Regions from separate parts of the Pseudomonas sp. GL-R-26 genome, predicted to be linked through region 3. Evidence: predicted binding sites of a transcription regulator. Region 3 holds the regulator's gene; each other region holds the start of a gene.
The links. Region 3 encodes FliA, which starts transcription of late flagellar genes. Its sites were predicted from a motif close to CTAAAGTTTNNNNNNNNNNNGCCGNTAA; they were not measured.

Region 1: a site for FliA is predicted at 4,322-4,349, ahead of flgM (flagellar biosynthesis anti-sigma factor FlgM). Genes of this name have one in related genera too.
Region 2: a site for FliA is predicted at 1,960-1,987, ahead of KGA96_RS22470 (flagellar protein MotY). Genes of this name have one in related genera too.
Region 4: a site for FliA is predicted at 1,386-1,413, ahead of KGA96_RS17565 (methyl-accepting chemotaxis protein). Genes of this name have one in related genera too.

Annotation. Positions count from the first base shown of each region.
Region 1 is NZ_JAGYGI010000005.1:84,706-90,444, forward strand. Features, by position in the region: gene KGA96_RS07490 (glutamine synthetase family protein) at 1-1,093, shown strand, start outside; gene KGA96_RS07495 (MFS transporter) at 1,164-2,540, shown strand; gene KGA96_RS07500 (flagellar brake protein) at 2,604-3,350, opposite strand; gene KGA96_RS07505 (flagella synthesis protein FlgN) at 3,443-3,910, opposite strand; gene flgM (flagellar biosynthesis anti-sigma factor FlgM) at 3,959-4,285, opposite strand; gene flgA (flagellar basal body P-ring formation chaperone FlgA) at 4,453-5,211, opposite strand; gene KGA96_RS07520 (chemotaxis protein CheV) at 5,295-5,739, shown strand, end outside.
Region 2 is NZ_JAGYGI010000024.1:86,236-91,974, reverse strand. Features, by position in the region: gene rnt (ribonuclease T) at 173-850, opposite strand; gene pyrC (dihydroorotase) at 847-1,893, opposite strand; gene KGA96_RS22470 (flagellar protein MotY) at 2,053-2,958, shown strand; gene KGA96_RS22465 (argininosuccinate synthase) at 3,088-4,305, shown strand; gene KGA96_RS22460 (hypothetical protein) at 4,456-5,154, opposite strand; gene KGA96_RS22455 (response regulator transcription factor) at 5,699-5,739, shown strand, end outside.
Region 3 is NZ_JAGYGI010000021.1:8,120-13,858, reverse strand. Features, by position in the region: gene KGA96_RS20710 (chemotaxis protein CheA) at 1-90, opposite strand, end outside; gene KGA96_RS20705 (protein phosphatase CheZ) at 146-934, opposite strand; gene KGA96_RS20700 (chemotaxis response regulator CheY) at 956-1,327, opposite strand; gene fliA (RNA polymerase sigma factor FliA) at 1,495-2,235, opposite strand; gene fleN (flagellar synthesis regulator FleN) at 2,232-3,062, opposite strand; gene flhF (flagellar biosynthesis protein FlhF) at 3,179-4,507, opposite strand; gene flhA (flagellar biosynthesis protein FlhA) at 4,519-5,739, opposite strand, start outside.
Region 4 is NZ_JAGYGI010000015.1:147,237-152,975, reverse strand. Features, by position in the region: gene KGA96_RS17565 (methyl-accepting chemotaxis protein) at 1-1,294, opposite strand, end outside; gene ampE (regulatory signaling modulator protein AmpE) at 1,481-2,317, opposite strand; gene ampD (1,6-anhydro-N-acetylmuramyl-L-alanine amidase AmpD) at 2,314-2,874, opposite strand; gene KGA96_RS17550 (DUF1631 domain-containing protein) at 2,937-4,691, opposite strand; gene nadC (carboxylating nicotinate-nucleotide diphosphorylase) at 4,955-5,739, shown strand, end outside.

The sequences.
Region 1 (5,739 bases), on a different contig from region 3:
CTTGCCCTGGAGCCATCCACCACGGGCCTTCGCCATTTGCGATGCGGATGAACTGGGCACCACCACCAGCTCCAATCTGTCGACCCGTGGACAGCTCAAGGCGGTGATTGCCCGTTACGCGGCCCGAGGCCTTGCGCCGGTAGTGGCGACCGAGCTCGAGTTTTTTGTCTTCGCCCCCAACACTGACCCGACTCAGTCGTTCCAGCCGCCACTGGGGCTGGACGGTCGTCGCGAGGATGGTCAGTCGGCGTTCAGCGTCAGTTCCAACAACGGCTTGCGGCCGTTCTTCAATGAAGTCTACGAGTGCATGGCGGCCCTGGGGTTGCCTCGCGATACCTTCATGCACGAAATGGGCGTCAGCCAGTTCGAGATCAATCTGCTACACGGTGATCCGCTGTTGCTGGCCGACCAGACATTCCTGTTCAAGCACTTGCTCAAGGAGGTTGCCCTCAAGCACGGCCTGAGCGTGGTGTGCATGGCCAAGCCGTTGCCGCATACGCCGGGCAGTTCGATGCATATCCACCAGAGCGTGGTCGAAATCGATTCGGGGCGTAACGTGTTCAGCGACGAGGCGGGGCAGGAGACGGCCACCTTCCGCCACTTCATTGCCGGTCAGCAAACGTGTATGGCCGATTTCACTGCGTTGTTTGCGCCGAACGTGAACTCCTATCAGCGCTTGTGCCACCCTTACGCCTCACCGAATAATGCCTGCTGGTCCTATGACAACCGGGCGGCGGGCCTGCGCATTCCGGCCAGTTTGCCGGTGGCCCGTCGGGTCGAGAACCGCTTGCCGGGGGCCGATGCCAACCCGTATCTGGCGATTGCCGCAAGCCTGGCGGCGGGGTTGCATGGCATCGAGAAGGCATTGGAGCCGAGCGCGCCGATCCAGGGTGAGTTCGAAGTTCCGGACAATCTTTCGTTGCCGTGTACCTTGCATGCGGCACTTGAGCGTCTGAAACGTAGCCAGTTGGCCAAGGAACTGTTCGGCGCGGAATTCATCGAAGGCTACATCGCTTCGAAGACCCTGGAACTGACCAGTTTCCATGATGAAATTACTCCCTGGGAAAGGCGTGTTTTAGCAGCCCAGGCCTGACGTCCCGTCGACATCCGGCTATCGTTTAGCGATAGTCGATTCTCACTGCAAGGAGCCGCTCGGAACGCCGATGCGCCAAATCTGGAAATCCTTTCGAGCGCTGTATTTCGCCTCGCTGATGATGTTGATCGGCTCGGGCCTGTTGAGTACTTACCTGGCGTTGCGCCTGGCTGCCGACCATGTCGACAGTCTGTGGGTCGGTGCGCTGATGGCCGCCAACTATTTCGGCCTGGTGCTGGGAGGCAAGATCGGTCACCGGTTGATTGCCCGGGTCGGGCATATCCGGGCCTATTCGGCGTGTGCCGGGATCGTTGGCGCGGCGGTGCTCGGCCATGGCCTGGTGGACTGGTTGCCGGCCTGGCTGTTTTTGCGGGTGATCGTCGGCCTCGGCATGATGTGCCAGTACATGGTGATCGAGAGCTGGCTCAATGAACAGGCCGATGCCAATCAGCGCGGCATGGTCTTCAGCGGCTACATGATCGCTTCGTACCTGGGGCTGGTGCTGGGGCAGTTGATTCTGGTCATGCACCCAGGGCTGGGGCTTGAATTGCTGATGTTGGTCGCCCTGTGCTTCGCGCTTTGTCTGGTACCCGTGGCCCTGACCCGGCGGATTCACCCGGCGCCCTTGCATCCGGCACCGATGGAGCCACGGTTCTTTATCAAGCGCGTGCCGCAGTCATTGAGCACGGTGCTCGGGGCGGGCCTGATCGTCGGTTCGTTCTATGGTCTGGCGCCGCTGTATGCCTCGCAGCAAGGGTTGTCCACCGAACAGGTCGGTCTGTTCATGGGTAGCTGCATTTTTGCCGGGCTGCTGGTGCAGTGGCCGTTGGGCTGGTTGTCCGACCGCTACGATCGGGCCGTGTTGATCCGCAGTTTCGCGTTCAGCCTGGCCCTGGCCGCACTACCGCTGGCCATCATGCCGCAGGTGCCGTTGGAGGTTCTGTTTATCGCCGGTTTCGTCTGTTCGCTGGTGCAGTTCTGCCTGTATCCGTTGGCGGTGGCGTTCTCCAATGACCATGTCGAAGGCGATCGCCGGGTGTCCTTGACGGCAATGTTGCTGGTGACCTATGGCGTGGGTGCGAGTATCGGGCCGCTGGTGGCAGGTGTGCTGATGAAGCTGTTTGGCAGCCAGATGCTCTACGCCTTCTTCAGTTTCTTCGCGTTGGTACTGGTGTGGCGGATTCGCCCGAAAGCAGTGACCAACCTGCATCAGGTCGACGACGCACCGCTGCATCACGTGGCTATGCCGGACAATATGACGAGTTCGCCACTGGTGGCCTGCCTCGACCCGCGTGTTGATGAGCAGGTGGTGCAGGATCAGATGTGCAATCCGGTGAGTCCGGAGCCTCCAGTCGAACCGGAAGCCGAATCAGGACCTGAATCCGATCAGCCTCCAGAAGATCCTGACTCGGGCCGCGAGCAAAGCTTTACCGAGGCCAGGCCTTAAAATCGGGGCACAAAAAAACGGGCAGTCACCGCAAGGGACTGCCCGTTTTTTGTTGACGCTCTATCACATGTCGTCTTTGTCGAAGCGACGCGCCTCGCGTTGCAACTGGTAGACGAAGCGTTCGACCTGACGCTGCACCAGCCCGCTCATGTTGTGGAAGCGAATGCCGGCGAAGGTGGTGGAAATCCTTTCTTCGAAATGCAGATAACGCAACTCGACCGGCGCGGTCATCTTGCCGAAGGGCAGGTCGGCGGTGAAACGGTCGTAGACCTGACCCAGTTGCAGGCTGCCGGTGATGTCGCCGTCGAAACGCAGTTTGCAGCCGGTGGCGGAAATATCCAGCAGCTTGCCGCTGATCGGCGCCTTGAGCTTTTCGCCGTCAAGGTTGACGTTGACCAGTTGTGCCAGCTTCAGCGCGGCGCGGAACGCATTGCGGCGCTGGTGGTACACCACTTCATCGGGCAGGGGGCCGCGGTAGCAGCGGCTGCCAGCGGACTCGTCGATGTTCAACTGGCCGTTGCTTTCCCAGGCAATGCGTACGCCTTCGTGGAAGCCTTCGACCCGGAACGGCTCGCCCGCCAGCAGATAGCGCTCGCCATCACGGGGAATCATTTCGTCCAGGGCAATCATGTTGCTGTCACGGTCCAGGTCCACCAGATAGCTCTGGAAGCGCTGGCTGCGCTCGTGGAACGTGATGATCAGCGGGTCATGGCTTTCGAGCAGCTGGCGCAGGTTGCTGGAGATTTCCAAGGGCGTGGAGAGCACCTTGGGTGGCTGCGGAGCATCATCCACGGATAAGGCATTGGACACGGTTAATCAATCTCCAGACAAAATTTGACTACGGCAGGCTAGCAGTTTGCCAGTATGTTGTGCGTCTTGATAGAGCGGGGGCATTGACCGGCTCATGCCTGACTGAGCGGGCGCGGCTTGGCAAGCTTGGAGAATGTTCCGCTGGCATCGTAAAGCGCCGGGGTTTCACCGCCGTTGAGGATTTTCAGCTGGGTGGCCGTAGCGGCCTGCTGAGTGAGGATCGACTGGCCGTTGTTGGCGTTGATGGCCTGGCACTGGGCCAGGAGATCGGTCAGCACGTCACTTTGCGCCAGCAACTGCTCGCCAATGCTTGACTGGCCGGCCAATTGCTCCAGACCGCCACGGTTGGTCGGCAGGTTGAGGCTGGCGAGGATTTCACTGCGCTTGCGGCCATGCTGTTCGAGCAAAACGACCAACGCCTGTTTCTGCGCCAGGATGTCCTCGAGCAATGGCATGTCGCGACCATGCAATGCGAGGGATTCGGTCTGCAGTAATTCCAGCAGGTGTTGCGCTGGAGCAAAGTCGTCGGTGATCAGTTGCAGTAAATGAGTGTCGTGCATGGCTGGCCTTGGGTTTTAAGCGTCCAAAAGCCTGGCGCCGGCGGTGGCCTAGCGCTGGGCTTCGAAGTTGAGCAGTTTGCTGGCTACACGGTTGCTGTCGACTTTATAGCTGCCATCGGCAATCGCTGCTTTCAACTCGGCCACGCGGGCGTTGTCGACGGCAGGCTGATCGCGCAGCTTGTCAGTGACCTTCTGCAACTGTTGAGCCTCATTGCTGAGATGTACCGATTCCCCGCTTTTGACGGTACTGGCCTGTTCGGCCGCGGTCTCCAGCGGCGCGGATTTGCCGGCCTCGGCGCTTTCCTTACTGGTGCTGGTACGTGTACTGCCCGTCAGGGACGAGGAGCTGTTCAAACGGCTGAAATCGATGACCATGATAAAAAACCTCTGGGAATTTGGACGCTTGCCATGGTTTCGGCCATTCCCTGGAAAACTTTAGGCCCATTTATCAATGAACCTTGCGCGCGTCAGCGCTTGCCCTGCATGGAGCACAGTCTAGGGAACCGCCGCGGCAAGCGCCACATTCAGATGAACAGAGCGCTTTACATGGACACTTCCACCTGCCCCGGCGCCATGACCTGCGCCTTGATGACTCGTTGGGAATTGAGGTTTTTCACCCGGATCTGCTCGCTCAGGCTGCCGTTTGACAGCGCTTCGCCCGGCATGCGCACGCTGAGGGTACCGCTGCGGGCGGTTATCACCACCTGATCACCCTTGCGGATGACTTCGGCCTGTTCGATATGCACCAGGGTAATCACCTGGTCGGCGACCATTGGTCGGGTCAGTCGCTGCCCGATCGCCTGATCCAGGGAGGTCAGGTAGCCCTGGCTGGTGAGGCTGATATCGCGCTCGCGCAGGACCACATCCCCAGGCTCGACAATGGCGGCGCGGCGCAGTGGTCGGGCGCTGGTCACGACATCGCGAAACAGGCGGACTTGAGCGGGTACGAACACCGTCCAGGGGGACGCGCCCTCGCAGCGAACCTTGACCGTGACCCGTCCCAGCGGCTTGGGACTCTCGAGCGTTGCTGTCAATTCCTTGTCGCACATGGGCATGTGCATGCGCGGATCGAGCTGGTTGACCTGGATCTCGTAGCGACCTTCCGTTTGACTGGTAGCCAGATAGTCTTCTACGGTGAATTCAAGAAAGCCCTGAGTGACGCCGATAAGCATGTCAGGCAAGGTAACCGCGTCAGCAAGGGCAGGGCTGCCAGCGTTGAACAGGCAAACAGCCGCCAGCACGCCGAGCAATTTGCGATAGGGTGTGGTCAGGCGTCGAAAAAATGTCGGTTCTGTGTTCATAACGATTAAAAAAGCAAGCGCCGTGCCGTTTAGTGATGAAGGCGCGTCGCAACAACACTTGGCGTTGGCGTAGGAGTCTGGGCATGGCTGGTGTAATGGATTCGGTAAACCAGCGCACGCAACTGGTGGGGCAGAATCGCCTTGAACTGTTGTTGTTCCGTCTCGACGGCCAGCAACTGTACGGGATCAACGTGTTCAAGGTTCGGGAGGTGCTGCAATGCCCCAAACTGACGCTGATGCCCAAGTCCAGTCCTGTCGTGTGCGGCGTGGCGAACATCCGGGGGGCGACCATTCCAATCCTTGATCTGGCGATGGCAACTGGCTCCGGCGCGTTGAAGGACAAGAACAACCCCTTCGTGATCATCACGGAGTACAACACCAAGACCCAGGGTTTCCTGGTGCGCTCGGTGGAGCGCATCGTCAACATGAACTGGGAGGAGATCCATCCACCGCCCAAGGGCACCGGGCGCGATCACTACCTCACGGCGGTGACGCGGGTCGACAATCAGTTGGTCGAAATAATCGACG
Region 2 (5,739 bases), on a different contig from region 3:
CGAAGTTGTGGGTCAGTTCCAGTGCCCGAGCCAGACGCATAAAAAAATCCGATGCCTATTCAGGCATCGGATTTTGATTTCTTGCGGCCAAAGGTCAAGCAATGAGGCTTAACTGATCGGCATTAGCCATCAAGGCCGGTTTTTTTATGGGCGGGATAACACCGAGGCCGACTCAGTCGTCGAAATCTTCCCAGCCACCCATCTGCTTCCAGCGATTGACGATGCCGCAGAACAGCTCTGCCGTCTTCTCGGTGTCGTAGCGAGCCGAGTGAGCCTCGCGACCGTCGAAGTCAATGTCCGCTGCCTGGCAAGCCTTGGCCAGTACGGTTTGACCGTAAGCGAGGCCGGCGAGCGTTGCGGTATCGAAACTGGAGAACGGATGGAACGGATTGCGCTTCATGTCCAGCCGCGCAACAGCAGCATTGAGGAAGCCCAGGTCGAAGCTGCTGTTATGCCCGACCAGGATCGCCCGTTTGCAGCCATTGGCCTTGAGGGCCTTGCGCACGCCGCGGAAGATATCGTTCAGGGCAGACTCTTCACTCACGGCCATGCGCAGCGGGTGATCGAGCTTGATCCCGGTGAACTCCAGGGCCGCCGCTTCGATGTTCGCGCCTTCGAACGGCTCGACACGGAAGAAGTAGGTGTGATCGGGGTAAACAAAACCCTTTTCATCCATGGCGATGGTGGTCGCGGCGATCTCCAGCAGGGCATCGGTGGCCGAATTGAAGCCACCGGTTTCTACGTCGACGACAACCGGCAGGTAACCACGGAACCTGGCCGCCATTGGATGACGAGGGCCGCCTCCGCCGCCATTGCCTTCCAGTTCGTCGTCGAAATGGTCTTCACTCACGCGTGTTCCTCCAGCAGGCGCCAGCGCAGTTTTTCACCGGCGCGCAGCGGGATAACGGTCAGCTCGCCAAATGGCAGGCTGGTCGGGGCGGTCCACTCTTCGCGGACCAGGGTGATGCGATCGGTGTTGGCCGGCAGACCATAGAACCGAGGGCCGTTGAGGCTGGCGAAGGCCTCGAGCTTGTCCAGCGCATTGCGCTGTTCGAAGGCTTCGGCATACATCTCGATGGCCGCATAGGCGGTGTAACAACCGGCGCAACCGCACGCCGCTTCCTTGGCGTGCTGGGCGTGGGGGGCCGAGTCGGTGCCGAGGAAGAACTTCTCGCTGCCACTGGTGGCGGCGTCGAGCAGGGCTTCCTGGTGGGTATTGCGCTTGAGGATCGGCAGGCAATAGAAGTGCGGCCGGATCCCGCCCACCAGCATGTGGTTGCGGTTGTACAACAGGTGGTGCGCGGTGATGGTCGCGCCCACGTTGGCCGAAGCCGAGTTGACGAACTGCACGGCGTCCGCGGTGGTGATGTGCTCGAAGACCACTTTGAGGGTCGGGAAGCGCTCGACCACACGGCGCATGTGTTCATCGATGAAGATTTTTTCGCGGTCGAACACGTCGACATCACCACGGGTGACTTCACCGTGAACCAGCAACGGCATCCCGACTTCGGCCATGGCCTCAAGTGCAGGGAAAATCTTGTCGATGCTGGTAACACCAGAGTCCGAGTTGGTAGTCGCGCCGGCCGGGTACAGCTTGGCGGCGTGAATGAATCCGCTGGCCTTGGCCTCGCGAATTTCTTCAGGTTGGGTGCGGTCGGTCAGGTACAGGACCATCAGTGGCTCGAACAGGCTGCCGGCCGGTCGGGCAGCGAGAATCCGCTGGCGATAGCCGTCGGCTTCGGCCGCGTTGCGCACCGGTGGAACCAGGTTGGGCATGATGATGGCGCGGCCAAAGGTGCGCGCGACATCCGCGACGGTATTGGTCAACACGGCACCATCGCGAAGATGAATATGCCAGTCGTCGGGACGCAGCAGGGTCAGGCGGTCGGACATGAGGGGATTCCAGGCGGGTCAAACTCAAGGGAATGCTACCGGAAAAGACTCTTGCAGGCACTCGCTATCAAGTTTTGCAGGAAGCTTCCGATATCCAACAGGTATGCCGTAAACATGTGTGTGTCGGTCTTTTTGTTGTAGAAACCAGTGGAGCCTCCCGTGCGCCAGCGTTATTTAGCCTTGCTCAGTGTGTTTGCCAGCCTTCCGGCGATGGCGCTCACTTTCCAGACACCTCTGGAGAACATTGAGTGGACGGTCGAAGGCGACAAGTTCGAATGCCGCCTGACTCAGCCGATCACCGATTTCGGTTCGGGCGAGTTCGTGCGTCGTGCCGGCGAGCAGGCGACGTTTCGTCTGAAAACCTACAACCCGATGATCGGCGGTGGCTCGGCGACGCTGCTGGCCGCTGCCGCGCCGTGGCAACCGGGACGTGACGACATCAATCTGGGCACGGTGAGAATCGGCAGTGGCAACGTATTGTTCAACAGCTCACAGGTTCAGGCCGGGCGTCTGATCAGTGGCCTGATGGACGGTCGCAGCCCGGTGGTTCGACATTCCTCGGGGGATGGGCGGGTGTCGGAAGTACGCTTGTTGCCGGTCAGGTTCACCAAAGCGTTTGCCGACTACCAAGGTTGCGTGGCGAAGCTGTTGCCACAGAATTTCGAACAGGTGAAGCAATCCGAAATCGGCTTCCCCGGCGGTGGAATCGAACTCGACAGCGCCGCAAAAGCCAAGCTGCAGGTGATGCTGGAGTACATGAAGGCCGATCCGACGGTCAATCACATCGAGCTCGACGGTCACTCCGACAACAGCGGCAACCGCCTGACCAACCGCGACCTGTCGCGGCGCCGAGCCCTGGCAGTGATGGAGTTCTTCAAGGCCAACGGCATCCAGGAGTCGCAAATCACCCTGCGTTTCCATGGCGAGCGTTATCCGGTGGCGCCTAACACCAACAACACCAACCGCGCGAAGAACCGTCGAGTAGCGGTACGCCTGGAGCGCGGAGCGCCCGCGGAACAAGTCGCCCCGCAAGCAACGAAAGCGGCCGTTTCGGCAACTTCCTGACTCTTTGGTCATCGTCGCCCTCTCGACATAATCTGTCGCTTCGTCGTCATAAGCTGTCGCGCCACTGTAAATTATTCTGCATGAGCGGTAGACTTCCCGGCTTTCCGTAGAATCCCGTGGAGTGATGGCATGGCGGACGTAAACAAGGTCGTTCTGGCGTATTCCGGCGGCCTGGACACTTCGGTGATCCTCAAGTGGCTGCAGGATACTTATAACTGTGAAGTGGTGACCTTCACCGCTGACCTGGGTCAGGGCGAAGAGGTCGAACCTGCACGCGCCAAGGCTCAGGCCATGGGCGTCAAAGAGATCTACATCGACGACTTGCGCGAAGAGTTCGTGCGCGATTTCGTTTTCCCGATGTTCCGCGCCAACACCGTTTACGAAGGCGAGTACCTGCTGGGTACTTCCATCGCTCGTCCGCTGATCGCCAAGCGCCTGATCGAAATCGCCAACGAAACCGGCGCTGACGCCATTTCCCATGGCGCCACCGGCAAAGGCAACGACCAGGTTCGTTTCGAACTGGGCGCGTACGCCTTGAAGCCTGGTGTGAAAGTGATTGCCCCTTGGCGTGAATGGGACCTGCTGTCCCGTGAAAAGCTGATGGATTACGCCGATAAGCACGCGATCCCGATCGAGCGCCACGGCAAGAAGAAGTCCCCGTACTCCATGGATGCCAACCTGCTGCACATCTCCTATGAAGGCGGCGTGCTGGAAGACACCTGGACCGAGCACGAAGAAGACATGTGGCGCTGGACCGTTTCCCCGGAAAACGCTCCAGACAAGGCGCAGTACCTGGAACTGACCTACCGCAACGGCGACATCGTCGCGCTGGACGGCGTCGAAATGACTCCGGCCACCGTGCTGGCGACCCTGAACCGTATCGGTGGCGAACACGGTATCGGCCGTCTCGACATCGTCGAGAACCGCTACGTGGGCATGAAGTCCCGTGGCTGCTACGAAACTCCTGGCGGCACCATCATGCTGCGTGCCCACCGTGCGATCGAATCGATCACCCTGGACCGCGAAGTGGCTCACCTCAAGGACGAGTTGATGCCCAAGTACGCCAGCCTGATCTACACCGGCTACTGGTGGAGCCCTGAGCGTCTGATGCTGCAACAGATGATCGATGCGTCCCAGGTCAACGTGAACGGCGTTGTGCGCCTGAAGCTGTACAAGGGCAATGTGATCGTCACTGGCCGCAAGTCCGACGACTCGCTGTTCGACGCCAACATCGCTACCTTCGAAGAAGATGGCGGCGCGTACAACCAGGCGGATGCTGCGGGCTTCATCAAGCTCAACGCCCTGCGCATGCGCATTGCGGCGAACAAAGGCCGGAAGCTGTTCTGAGACCTTTGAAGTCGTGATGGATGCCTGACCTCGTCCTCGACGAGGTCAGGTACCTGAAAACGGGGCGTGACGCCAGTTACTGCGTTGTCGGGTGTTTTCGTTTCCGCTGATGATTTCCTGTTTTTCTCCTGCTCAATGGCCTGACCTGTACTACAGGTTGTTGCTCGCCGGTTGCCCGGCCTGATCAATGACAGACAACCGGTGCGAGTCGAGATTGTAGGCTACATAAACGGCAGCACTGCGCTTGTTGGCCTGCTTTGAATGTTCAAGCGCACTGGCTTTCAGTAATTTCTCCGAAACTGCACAAGTGACAAACAGAATCACGTATGCCGCCTTTTCCCGTGGCCTCTGGATTTTCTCCAGCAGCGCTCCAAACTCGACCTCTTTGCTCATCCAGCGTACATCAACGATGTACACGTCTTTTACTGGCTCCGGCAGCTGAAGGTAATGCTGAACAGAGACAGTGGTTTGCAGACCAATCCCGGTTGGTGGGTCCTGTGCGCCACAGGGCGTGCGAGCTGACTGCCAGTCATTCGTTGACGTTTTCAGAGCGGGGTTTTCAGACGACTTCCCGGACGCTTTTTTTTCCGACCGCCCAACATCATCCATGACCTTCATGAAGTGCTTTCCCTTTTCAAAATCGGAAGGCGCATAAAGTGATTTATAGTTGAAGTTGAGTGTTGCGAAAAAAAGTAAAAGTAAATAGAACGGAAAACTGATCAGGAACCAGACGTAGAGCTCTCTTTCCTCCTGATCAAGGAAGGGGAGAGATACGGCTGCCGAAGTTTCAGAGAGTGCTGCGAATATTGCGATAATTGTCATTGGGTTGGTGATTCGTTTTTTTATCATATTCTGTACTCATGCGGGTTGTCTGTTCTCGAGTGGTTTATGAGGTTGGGCCGATGTGCTGGTTATTGTAGTGATTTTTATTGTTTGTTGGTTTTTGACAGGTTTTAATTTGTTTGTTGTATTGCTCTTGGGGTTCTTGAGTGTGGGGTGTGTTTTAATGATTGCTCAAAAAATATTATTTGCTGTAAGAGTAATTGGATGCTTGATGTGTGATATTTCTGGTGTGAGGGTTGAATGCGTAAATATCAGTTACGTTTTAACTGAGAGATAGAGGCTAATGCTTGTCAGAGTGCGACAGATCAAGCTGGCTCTCGGAAAATTTTGGTCGTAAATCGACAGGGGTGCCGGCTGGAAAGTGCGACAGACTGACGCTGATACAGTTTTCAATTCATTCTGTTCGAGGGATTTTTGTAGGAGGAATCCGTGTTGTTTGTAGGGTATGTCTCTTGGTGTGGGTGGCTGGGAGGGGCGACATGCCATGGGTGAAACGACTAGGCTATTGTGCGGGCTCTAAAAATTCGAACAGCGAAAATTGGACTTGCCCATGAATAAAGTGCTGATCGTGGATGATCACCCCGTCATTCG
Region 3 (5,739 bases):
CTCGACCAGTTGCTCGGACAGTTGCTCTAGAATCTCGCCGGCCTCAACCAGGAAATCCTGAAGGATCTCTTCATCGGCGCCGAAGCTCATTAAGGGGGGTGCTCCTACAGGTCTAAAAACCCAAAAAACCTAAAATTCTAAAACTCTAAAATCCCAGGCTGGATAACAAATCGTCCACATCGTCCTGACCGGACACAACGTCTTCTCTCTTATCGGCATGAATCTGCGGACCTTCACCCTGAGAGAGATGTTTTTGTGGATCTTTTTCAGCAAGCATCGCTTCACGGTCATGTTCGATGCCCGCAAAGCGGTCCACCTGACTGGCCATCAGCACGAGCTTGAGCAGGTTGCTTTCAACTTCGGTGACCAACTGGGTCACACGCTTGATCACCTGGCCCGTGAGGTCCTGGTAATCCTGGGCGAGCAGGATGTCGTTGAGGTTGCCCGACACCGCGCGATTGTCCGTGCCGCTGCGCGTCAGGAACCCGTCTACCCGCCGGGCCAGTTCACGAAACTCTTCGGCGCCGACTTCGCGACGCATGAAGCGCCCCCAGTCCGCGCTCAACACCTTGGCTTCATCCGCCAGGCCATTGACCAGCGGCGTGGCACTTTCCACCAGATCCATGGTGCGGTTGGCCGCAGCCTCGGTCAGCTTGACCACATACCCCAGGCGCTCGGTGGCGTCGGTGATCTGCGACACTTCTTCGGCTTGCGGCATGTGCGGGTCAATCTGGAAATTGACGATCGCGCTATGCAGTTCGCGAGTGAGCTTGCCCACTTCCTGATACAGGCCGCGGTCACGGGTCTGGTTGAGCTCATGGATCAATTGCACCGCGTCGCCGAACTTGCCTTTTTCAAGGCTCGCGACCAATTCGACGGCGTGTTTTTTCAGGGTCGATTCAAAATCGCCCAATGAAGTTTCGTTATTGCCCATAGCTCCCCCGTGGCGCACTCATCAACCGATGCGTTCGAAAATCTTCTCGATTTTTTCTTTCAACGCCTGGGCCGTGAAGGGCTTGACCACATAGCCGTTAACGCCGGCCTGGGCCGCTTCGATGATCTGCTCGCGCTTGGCTTCAGCGGTCACCATCAGCACCGGCAGGTGCTTGAGCTTTTCATCGGCACGCACGTGGCGCAGCAGATCGATACCGGTCATGCCAGGCATGTTCCAGTCCGTTACCAGAAAGTCGATGCTTCCGCTGTTGAGCACCGGGATGGCGGTAGTGCCATCGTCGGCCTCGACGGTGTTGGTGAACCCAAGGTCACGCAGCAGGTTCTTGATGATCCGCCGCATCGTTGAGAAGTCATCAACGATGAGGATTTTCATGTTCTTGTCCAATTCGACCTCCAAGCAGTCTTAAACGCGCCCAGCACCTGAACGCGCCATTTCAATCAATCCGGCAAAGCACTCAATGACTGTCTGGAGCACAACAGATCGCGACCGGCGCAGTTCAACACCACACCAGCCTCGTTCGCAGTGTCCCCACACTGCCTTCAGCGCGCTCGCCACTCCCCCAAACGCCCCCGCAAACGGGCCGCGCACTGGCTGTGTAACTGGCTGACCCGCGATTCGCTGACCCCCAGGACCTCACCGATTTCCTTGAGGTTCAACTCTTCATCGTAGTACAGCGCCAACACCAGTCGCTCACGCTCCGGCAAATTGGCAATCGCATCCGCCAGCGCAGCCTGGAAGCGTTCATCTTCCAGATCGCGTGACGGCTCGAGATGAGCACTCGCGCCATCCTCGTGCAGCCCTTCGTGTTCGCCGTCCTGCAACAGGTCGTCGAAACTGAACAGCCGGCTGCCCAGGGTGTCGTTCAAAATCCCGTAGTAATCATCGAGACTCAATTGGAGTTCGGCCGCAACTTCGTGATCTTTAGCGTCACGGCCGGTTTTAGCTTCAATCGAGCGAATGGCATCGCTGACCATGCGCGTATTGCGGTGAACCGAACGTGGCGCCCAATCCCCCTTGCGCACTTCATCGAGCATGGCGCCGCGGATTCGAATGCCCGCGTACGTCTCGAAACTGGCGCCTTTGCTGGCGTCATATTTGGTCGACACTTCAAGCAGGCCGATCATCCCGGCCTGGATCAGGTCTTCGACCTGGACACTGGCCGGCAAACGCGCCAGCAAGTGGTAGGCAATGCGTTTAACCAGCGGCGCGTAACGCTCGATCAGCTCGTACTGCGCATCACGTGCCGACTTCTTGTAGAGGTTGTAGCCGCTGGCTGTCATAGAACAGGTCCTGCTGTCTGCTGCACGAGCCGCTCGACGAAAAACTCCAGGTGCCCGCGCGGGTTGGCAGGCAGCGGCCAGGTATCGACCTTCTGCGCGATGGCCTTGAACGCCAGCGAGCACTTGGAACGCGGGAAGGCCTCGTAGACGGCGCGCTGCTTCTGCACGGCCTTGCGCACGCTTTCGTCGTAGGGCACCGCGCCGACGTATTGTAGGGCGACGTCGAGGAAGCGATCCGTGACCTTGGTCAACTTGGCGAACAGGTTGCGTCCTTCCTGCGGGCTCTGGGCCATGTTGGCCAGGACGCGGAAGCGGTTCATGCCGTAGTCGCGGTTCAGCAACTTGATCAAGGCATAGGCATCGGTAATCGAGGTCGGCTCGTCGCACACCACCAGCAGCACTTCCTGGGCTGCGCGAACGAAACTGACTACCGATTCACCAATGCCCGCAGCGGTGTCGATCACCAATACGTCGAGGTTGTCGCCGATATCACTGAAGGCCTGGATCAGACCGGCGTGTTGGGCGGGGCTCAGATGCACCATGCTCTGAGTGCCGGATGCGGCCGGAACGATACGGATGCCGCCGGGTCCCTGCAGCAGTACATCGCGCAGTTCGCAGCGGCCTTCGATCACGTCGGCCAGGGTACGTTTGGGTGTCAGGCCCAGCAGAACGTCGACGTTCGCCAGTCCCAGGTCGGCGTCCAACAGCATGACGCGCCGGCCAAGCTCGGCCAAAGCCAGGGACAAGTTCACTGACACATTAGTTTTCCCGACGCCACCTTTGCCGCCGGTCACCGCGATCACCTGTACGGGATGCATGCTGCCCATGTTATTTCTTTACCTTGTCTTGCATAGACGGAGGCCACATTACTGGCTGCGCGTTCACAAACGGAACAATGCATGGCAGACCATCGATGTAGGTACAAAAACTGTTCATTATTACCTCAGCCAACCTGCTTGGTCGGGCTGTGGTAGATGTCAGCGAACATGTCAGCCATGGCTTCTTCGCTGGGTTCTTCCTGCATTTGCACGCTCACGGCGCGACTGACCAATTGATGACGGCGCGGCAGATGCAAATCATCCGGGATCCGCGGGCCATCGGTCAGGTAAGCCACCGGCAGTTCATGACTGATGGCAAGGCTCAACACCTCGCCCAGACTTGCCGTTTCATCCAGTTTAGTCAGGATGCAGCCTGCGAGCCCGCAACGCTTGTAACTGTGATAAGCGGCCGTTAGAACCTGTTTCTGGCTGGTGGTTGCCAGGACCAGATAATTTTTCGAGCGGATGCCACGACCGGCCAGGCTTTCGAGCTGCATGCGCAGGGCCGGATCGCTGGCCTGCAGGCCGGCGGTATCGATCAGCACCACGCGTTTGCGCAGCAAGGGTTCCAGCGCCTGCACCAGGGACTGGCCCGGATCGACGTGGGTCACCGACACATTAAGAATGCGCCCCAGGGTCTTGAGCTGCTCCTGGGCACCGATGCGGAAGCTGTCCATGCTCACCAGCGCAATGTTCTGCGCGCCGTACTTGAGCACGTAACGGGCAGCCAGCTTGGCCAGGGTGGTGGTCTTGCCCATGCCGGCAGGGCCGACCATGGCGATCACACCGCCCTCTTCCAGCGGCTCGACTTCCGGGGTAACGATCATGCGCGCCAAGTGCGCCAGCAACATGCGCCAGGCCTGACGAGGTTCTTCGATTTCAGTGATCATCCCCAGCAGGTCGCGCGACAGCGGGCCGGACAGACCGATGCGTTGCAGGCGACGCCAGAGGTTGGCCTGGTCCGGACGGCTGCCTTGCAGCTGATTCCAGGCCAGGGAGCCCAGTTGGACTTCCATGAGTTCGCGCAGGCTGTTGAGTTCGAAACGCATCGAGTCGAACGCCCGCGGGTCCACACCACCGGACGCTGGCGCAGCGGCTGGCGCGGGGCGACGGGGTTCGGCGTAGGTCGGCTCGATCAGCGGTTCGGCGGCGGTCAACGGCAAGCCGGCGAACAACTGGCGATTGGTTGCATTGTCGCTCTCGCCATCGCCACGCAGGCTCAATTCGGCCTGGGCGGTGACGATCCGCGACTGAGTCTTGCGCAGCTCGTCTTCGAGTTCCATGTTCGGAACCCGCGGCGCCAGCGCCGACAATTTGTAATCCAGCGCCGCCGTCAGTTCGACACCCCCGGCGATCCGGCGGTTGCCAATAATGGCCGCATCAGCGCCCAGCTCATCGCGAACCAGCTTCATGGCCTGACGCATATCGGCGGCGAAAAAACGCTTAACTTGCATAAACCACTACCTCAGCCGTTGGGCCCTACTGTCGCAACGATGGTCACTTGCTTGTTGTCGGGGATTTCCTGGTAAGCCAACACATGCAAACCCGGGACTGCGAGCCGGCCAAATCGCGAGAGCATCGCGCGAACCGGACCGGCCACCAGCAGAATCACCGGCTGACCTTGCATCTCTTGACGCTGCGCCGCGTCGATCAACGAACGTTGCAGCTTCTCAGCCATGCTTGGCTCCAGCAGAACGCCCTCTTCCGAGCCTTGTCCTGCCTTTTGCAGACTATTGAGCAATATCTGTTCCAACCTTGGCTCCAGCGTGATAACTGGCAGCTCCGACTCAGTGCCTACAATGCTTTGGACGATTGCACGGGATACGCCAACCCGCACGACAGCCACCAGCGCGGCGGTATCTTGACTCTTGGCGGCATTGTTGGCGATCGCCTCGGCAATGCTGCGGATGTCGCGCACAGGCACTTGTTCGGCCAATAGCGCTTGCAGCACCTTGAGCAGTTGCGACAGCGAAACCACGCCCGGCACCAACTCTTCGGCCAGTTTTGGCGAGCTTTTGGCCAGCAATTGCATGAGTTGCTGCACTTCTTCGTGACCGATCAGCTCGCTGGAATGTTTGTAGAGTATCTGGTTCAAGTGGGTAGCCACTACTGTACTGGCATCGACCACCGTATAACCGAGGGATTGCGCCTGGGAGCGCTGGCTGATTTCGATCCAGACCGCCTCCAGGCCGAAAGCCGGATCTTTGGCGGTAATGCCATTGAGCGTGCCGTAAACCTGCCCCGGGTTGATCGCCAGCTCGCGATCCGGATAGATCTCCGCTTCGGCCAGGATCACCCCCATGAGGGTCAGGCGATAGGCGCTCGGCGCCAGGTCGAGGTTGTCGCGGATATGCACGGTCGGCATCAGGAAGCCCAGATCCTGGGACAGTTTCTTGCGCACGCCCTTGATCCGCGCCAGCAACTGACCGCCCTGGTTGCGGTCCACCAGCGGAATCAGGCGATAACCCACTTCCAGGCCGATCATGTCGATCGGCGTCACGTCATCCCAGCCAAGCTCCTTGGTTTCCTGGGCACGGGCCGGCGATGGCAGCAGTTCCTGCTGACGCTTGACCTCTTGCAGGGCCTGCACCTTGGCGACGTTCTGCTTTTTCCAGAACAGGTAAGCGCCACCGGCCGCCAGGGCCGCCATGCTCAGGAACGAGAAGTGCGGCATGCCGGGCACCAG
Region 4 (5,739 bases), on a different contig from region 3:
GCGTGCGCTGCCCGGCGACGGCCTGGTTGCTTTGCGCGGAAACGTTTTCCACTTGCCCGGCCTGACGCTCGACTTCACTGACGGTCTGCCCCACCCGCTCGATCAGGTCATGGATCTTTTTCACGGTGCCGTTGAACACCTCACCCAACTCCCCCAGCTCATCGCGGCTGTGGGCGCTGAAGGTCACGGTCATGTCGCCGGCCGCCACCTTGTCCATCACAGCTCCCAGGCGCTTGAGCGTGGTGCGGGTCGAGGCATAGAAACCGCCGTAGAGGTAGAAGATCAGTACAAACACCACAGACAGCGCCACGGCCTGCAAGATCATGTGTGTACGGTTCTGGTCCAGGCGTTGCTGCAACTGCGGGCCGAGATACTTCAGGGTTGCTTCATTGAGTTGGTAGGTCTGGTCCATCAGGGCGGTGACCTGATCGTAAAAGCCCTGCCACGGTGCATCGAGGGTATCGGCCATGACCACTTGCTCTTCGAACAGCTCGCTGGCTTTCTTCAAGGATGCCCGGCTGCTATCGGCCTGAGCGGCCAAGGTCTCACGCGCAGCCTTGCTGGAACCCAGGGCATCCTGCAACTTCAGGCCATACTCGGCCTGGAGCTTTTCAATCTGCGCCAGCAATTCATCGAAACGGGTACTTGAAGCCGAATTGATGAACCCCTGCCCCAGCGAATAAGAGCCCATTGCCCGACCTTCGCCCAGGATCTGGGTGACCCGTGGCGTGACGAGGGTGACGAGTTCGCTCAACTGGCGCATGTCGCTCTGGTTGTCGCGACTGAGGCCGGACTGGCTGGTGATGAGCTGGCTGAAAATCTGCGCGCTGCCCACCAGCTTGCCGATCAAGGCACTTTTGCTTTGCAGGGAGTTTTCCGTTTGCTGGGCCTTGAACGCGGCGATCATTTCATCGCGTTTGCCATCAAACACCGCGACCTGCTCCGGGTCGCCGGTCATCGCCGTCAGCCCTTGCAGGCGAGTCAAAATATTCTGCTCAAGGGCGCTGATTTTCGATTCGACATTGCCGGCCTTGCCGGATTGGCCGAGGCTGACATTGATCTGCACCAGGTTGTTCAGGGTTTCCAGATCGCGCCGCAACGCCAGGCTGTTGCCCAACAGGTCGAGACTTTGCAGTTCGATGCGCGTGCCCTGGAATTCGCGATAGGAGTCACGCACCAGATAGAAGTTGGTCACCAGCATCGGCACCAGGAACAGTACGCTGATCAGGCTGAACTTCATGCCGAAGCTCAGGCGGTTCATCAGTGCGACAGCGGGATAGAGCAAGCTCTTCACTGGATGTCTCCCTTCAATTTCTTATTTTTTTTATTGGCAGGCGCAGACAGACAGCAGATAGCCACTATTCGGCGCTATCTCTGTATAACTTAAATCGGCAGGAGGTTTTGTAACTTAAGGTTAACGACAGGGCGAAGCACTTCGGACTAGTGATCGCCCAGTGGCGAGGGGGCATTGACTGCTGGACTAATGCAGGACCGTCCACAATGCAAACCCAGCATACCAGAGCACCGCCGCACGCAGCAGCAGCGCCCAAATGCGGTCCAGATTGTTGATACCTTCCGCACCGGTCACCGGTGCCGGAATTTCACCGGCCACCAGCCCGACTTTCACGATCAATTGCGCGGCGCTGATGTTCCAGTTCAGCAGCTCATGCAGCATGACCCGACTGACCGCGACAAAATTGCCGACCAACGCCAGGCTCGCCGCCAGCAGACGCACCGGCAACCAGTCAAAGGCGTGACGCAGTTGCCCGGCGCGCTCGACCACTGCAGGGTTTTTCCCGTGTTCTTCGGCCAGCGCCAGCAGCCGATAACTCAGCGCCGCGACCGGTCCCAACAGGAAGTACCAGAAAATCACCGCGAAAAAGCTCTGGTAGGCCTCCCACAGCAAATGCCCTTCGACCTGCTCCAGTAGCTGCTCGCCATTGTCTGCACAGATATCCAGGTCGCGCTTGGCGACATGGGCCGCCGCTTGCAGGTCCTCCCGACGCCAGGCATCGCGGAACGGCCCGAGATCGCCCAGCAGATCACCGCGCCCCAGGCTGTAGATAACCACCAGCAAATGGATCGGCAACGCCAGCAACCCGTAGGCCACCGGCTCGATGACGACCAGCAGCAAAGCCAGCAACGCCACCGGCAACAAGACCAGTGCCGCCAGCACCAGCCATGGTCGGTTCGAAAGTCGCGGGCTGGCTTCAAGTTTGTTCAGCTCGTGTGTCCAGCCATTGTCACGCTGAACCCGATGGCGCAAGGCCGAGAACTTCTCGATCCACACCGCCAACAGCAACACCAGAAAACTCATCGTCCTTCCTCTTGTGCCAAGGCGGCACGATAGCGTGCCCAGTCGAACGTCGGCCCTGGATCGGTTTTGCGCCCCGGTGCAATGTCACTGTGCCCGCAGATGCGCTCCGTCGTGATTGCCGTGAACGCCTGTTGCAACTGGCGGGTCAGGGCTGTCAACGCGCTGTATTGCGCGTCGGTGAACGGCAGATCATCCGTGCCTTCGAGTTCGATGCCCACGGAAAAATCGTTACAGGTTTCCCGTCCCTCGAAGCTCGAGACCCCCGCATGCCACGCACGCTCAAGGCACGAAACAAACTGGGTGACGGTACCATCACGCTCGATCAGAAAGTGCGCCGACACCCGCAAATCCGCGATCCCTTCAAAATAGGGGTGTTCGGTGACATCCAGACGATTCTGGAAAAATTCCTGCACCTTGCCGGTGGCGAACTGCGCCGGCGGCAGGCTGATGTTGTGGATCACCAGCAGGGAAACTTCGCCTGTGGGGCGCGCATTGAAGTTGGGTGAAGGGCAGTGATGCACTCCCTGAATCCAACCGCTCGCGAGGTCCAACTGCATACCGATTCCTTCAACGTCGACTGTGTTGGCACAGTATGCCGCGATAATCCCCCGGGGCGCGATCACTTGCCGCGTTTGAGTCGCTTGAGGTTGCCGATCACCGACTCCAGTGCCCGCTCGAACAACAAGGTGTCGTCAAGCACTCGCGCCACGCCGTTGCGCAGCTCCTGGGCCAGGTCGGTGCGGCTGCGCTCGAGCACTTTCATGCCAGTGCGGTTGACGAAGATGTATTTGCCGGTGGTTTCAATGACAGCCACCAGTTTGCAGCGAAGGGTATTTTCCGGGTCTTCCTGAAACTCCACCCAGCAGCCTGGATGCATTTGATCGACAGGCTCCTGCACCTCGACCATCATCGACGCCTTCCCAGGCGAATTGGCCCGCCCGTGCTCGGCGTCGCGAACGCACTGCACAAGCCACTCGCTGCGACGGCGCTCATCCTGGGTAAACGCGAGAAAGTCAGCCAGCAGTTCGGAAAATATCGCCGGATCATCGACAAAGTCATTCAACAGACGCTGTACGACCTGGTCGATGCGCACGTAAAGGTTGTCACGCTCATGATCGTCACTGACGCCCCACCCCATGGCTGCGTTGGCGATTTCGTTGAGCAGACGCCGTGCCGGATGACTGCTGCGGCTGAAGAAACTCTTGTCGAGCACCGCCACCTTGACCAGTGGAATCTGCAATCGGCCGATCAGTACCTTGAGGGAATCCGGCAGGTTGCGATCATCGAGCATGCATTCGAAAAGCATGGCGACCAGGTTGATCACATCCTCATCGGCCTCCCCGAAAACCCGTGACCTGCCGCTTTTGACACTGACCCGGGTCAGTAACTGTTCGAGCTGGTTGTGCAGATCAAAATCATCGACGGCCGCCGGTGCCGGCACGTATTGCTGCAAGTGCGAAAGCAGGCGCAACAGATCGCGCGTGGAAATCGGCTGTGCCGTGGCACTGACTTCCAGCACAGGCGACAGGCTGCCGCGAACGTTGAGCAGCAGGACCTGCAACGCGGCGAAAGCCTCCTGGACACTTTCATCGATCGGCAAGCAGACCGGATCGGGGCCCTCATCGGTCGGTCCATCCTGAACGCTGATGTCAGGTCGGTCGGTAGTACGACACACCGGCGCCGGTTTCAGGTCGGGCAACACACCGGTGGCGAGCAGCAGCTGATTGGCTTCTGCGTAAAGCTGATCGGTCTCGCTGAGGACATAACGTTCGAACAACGTGAGGATGATCAGCTTGACCTTGATCTCCAGCCCCAGCTGGCGTGCGGCTTGCAAAAAGTACTCGCAGAGCATCGCTGGGCCCAGGGGATTGTGCAGATCGCCCGGCGCCTTGCCCAACAAGGCGCAGAGCCGGGCCGTCAGTTGGTCCAGGGCGAAACCGTCGCGGTCCAGCACCCGGCTGACCATCGCTTGCACCGCGACCGTGCGCTCGAGCTCTACATCGGGTTGCACCGTCGAGGTATCGGCCGCCAGGGCCTGGGGCAAGGCCGCAAGCGCGCTTTCGTATTGGCCGAGACGGATAAACGCGGCGAAAAACTGTTCGAGAAAAACCCGCTCGATGCTTTTGCGCTTGAGGCGCAAATCGCGCATCGCTTGAAAGAAGATGTTTTGCTCGACGCCACAGCGGGCGCGGTCGGCCATTTCGAAGAGGGTGTCGTCGGCGTTGTCGAACAGTGCCTGCAATCCGTGCCGCAGTTGTTGCGCGGCCTTGTCGCGAACCTGGAGAAGAATCGCCGGCAGTCGGGCGAGTGGCGAGTGAGCCACCTGGTCGGTAGTTGCCTTGTGCAAAGGCACTACATTCCCGTCGTTGTGCATTCGGCCTCCCTGGAACGGTGATGCTTCGACTCGTCAAACTCATGACGTCAAATACAAGGCGGATTATCTTGTAAAAACTCCCCTTTGTGCCAGAAGACTCTGCATCTGCCCTCAAACAGGTGTTTGCTCGGCAACGATGACCAACGCGACAACGGCAGGGATTCGACCAAATGTAGGTGCCGGTGCCAACGTAACGCTCTGATGCCTTGGGTTGGTCCGTGCCATGGCCCTATAATCGAGCCACTTTGTTTGTGGAGTCCGTTATGCCGAACCTACGTCTCGCCGATCTGACCGCCGAAATCGAAGCCAACGTGCGCCGTGCGTTGCGTGAAGACATCGGCAGCGGCGACATCACCGCGCAGTTGATCCCGGCCGAGCGCCTGGCCAAAGCCACCATCATTACCCGCGATGCGGCCGTCATCAGCGGCACCGCCTGGGTGGATAACGTGTTTCGGCAACTGGACCCACGGGTGGCGGTGCACTGGCAGGTTGCCGACGGTGAACGGGTGACGCCCAATCAGGTGCTGTTCCACCTCGAAGGCCCGGCGCGCTCGCTGCTGACCGGCGAACGCAGCGCCCTGAACTTCCTGCAACTGCTCTCCGGCGTGGCGACCCGTGCGCAATACCTGGCGGACTTCGTGGCCGAGACTCAGGTCAAGCTGCTGGACACCCGCAAAACAATTCCGGGGCTGCGCCTGGCGCAAAAGTACGCCGTAACCTGCGGCAGTTGCCATAACCACCGCATCGGCCTGTATGACGCCTTCCTGATCAAGGAAAACCACATCGCCGCCAGCGGCGGCATCGCGCAGGCCATCGCCGCCGCCCACAAGATCGCCCCGGGCAAACCGGTCGAGGTTGAAGTGGAAAGCCTGGATGAATTGAAAGAAGCGCTGGCGGCCGGTGCCGACATCATCATGCTCGATGAACTGAGCCTGGACGACATGCGCGAAGCCGTGCGCTTGAACGCCGGCAAGGCCAAGCTGGAGGCCAGCGGCGGGATCAACGAAAGCACGTTGCTGCCGATTGCACAGACCGGGGTGGATTACAT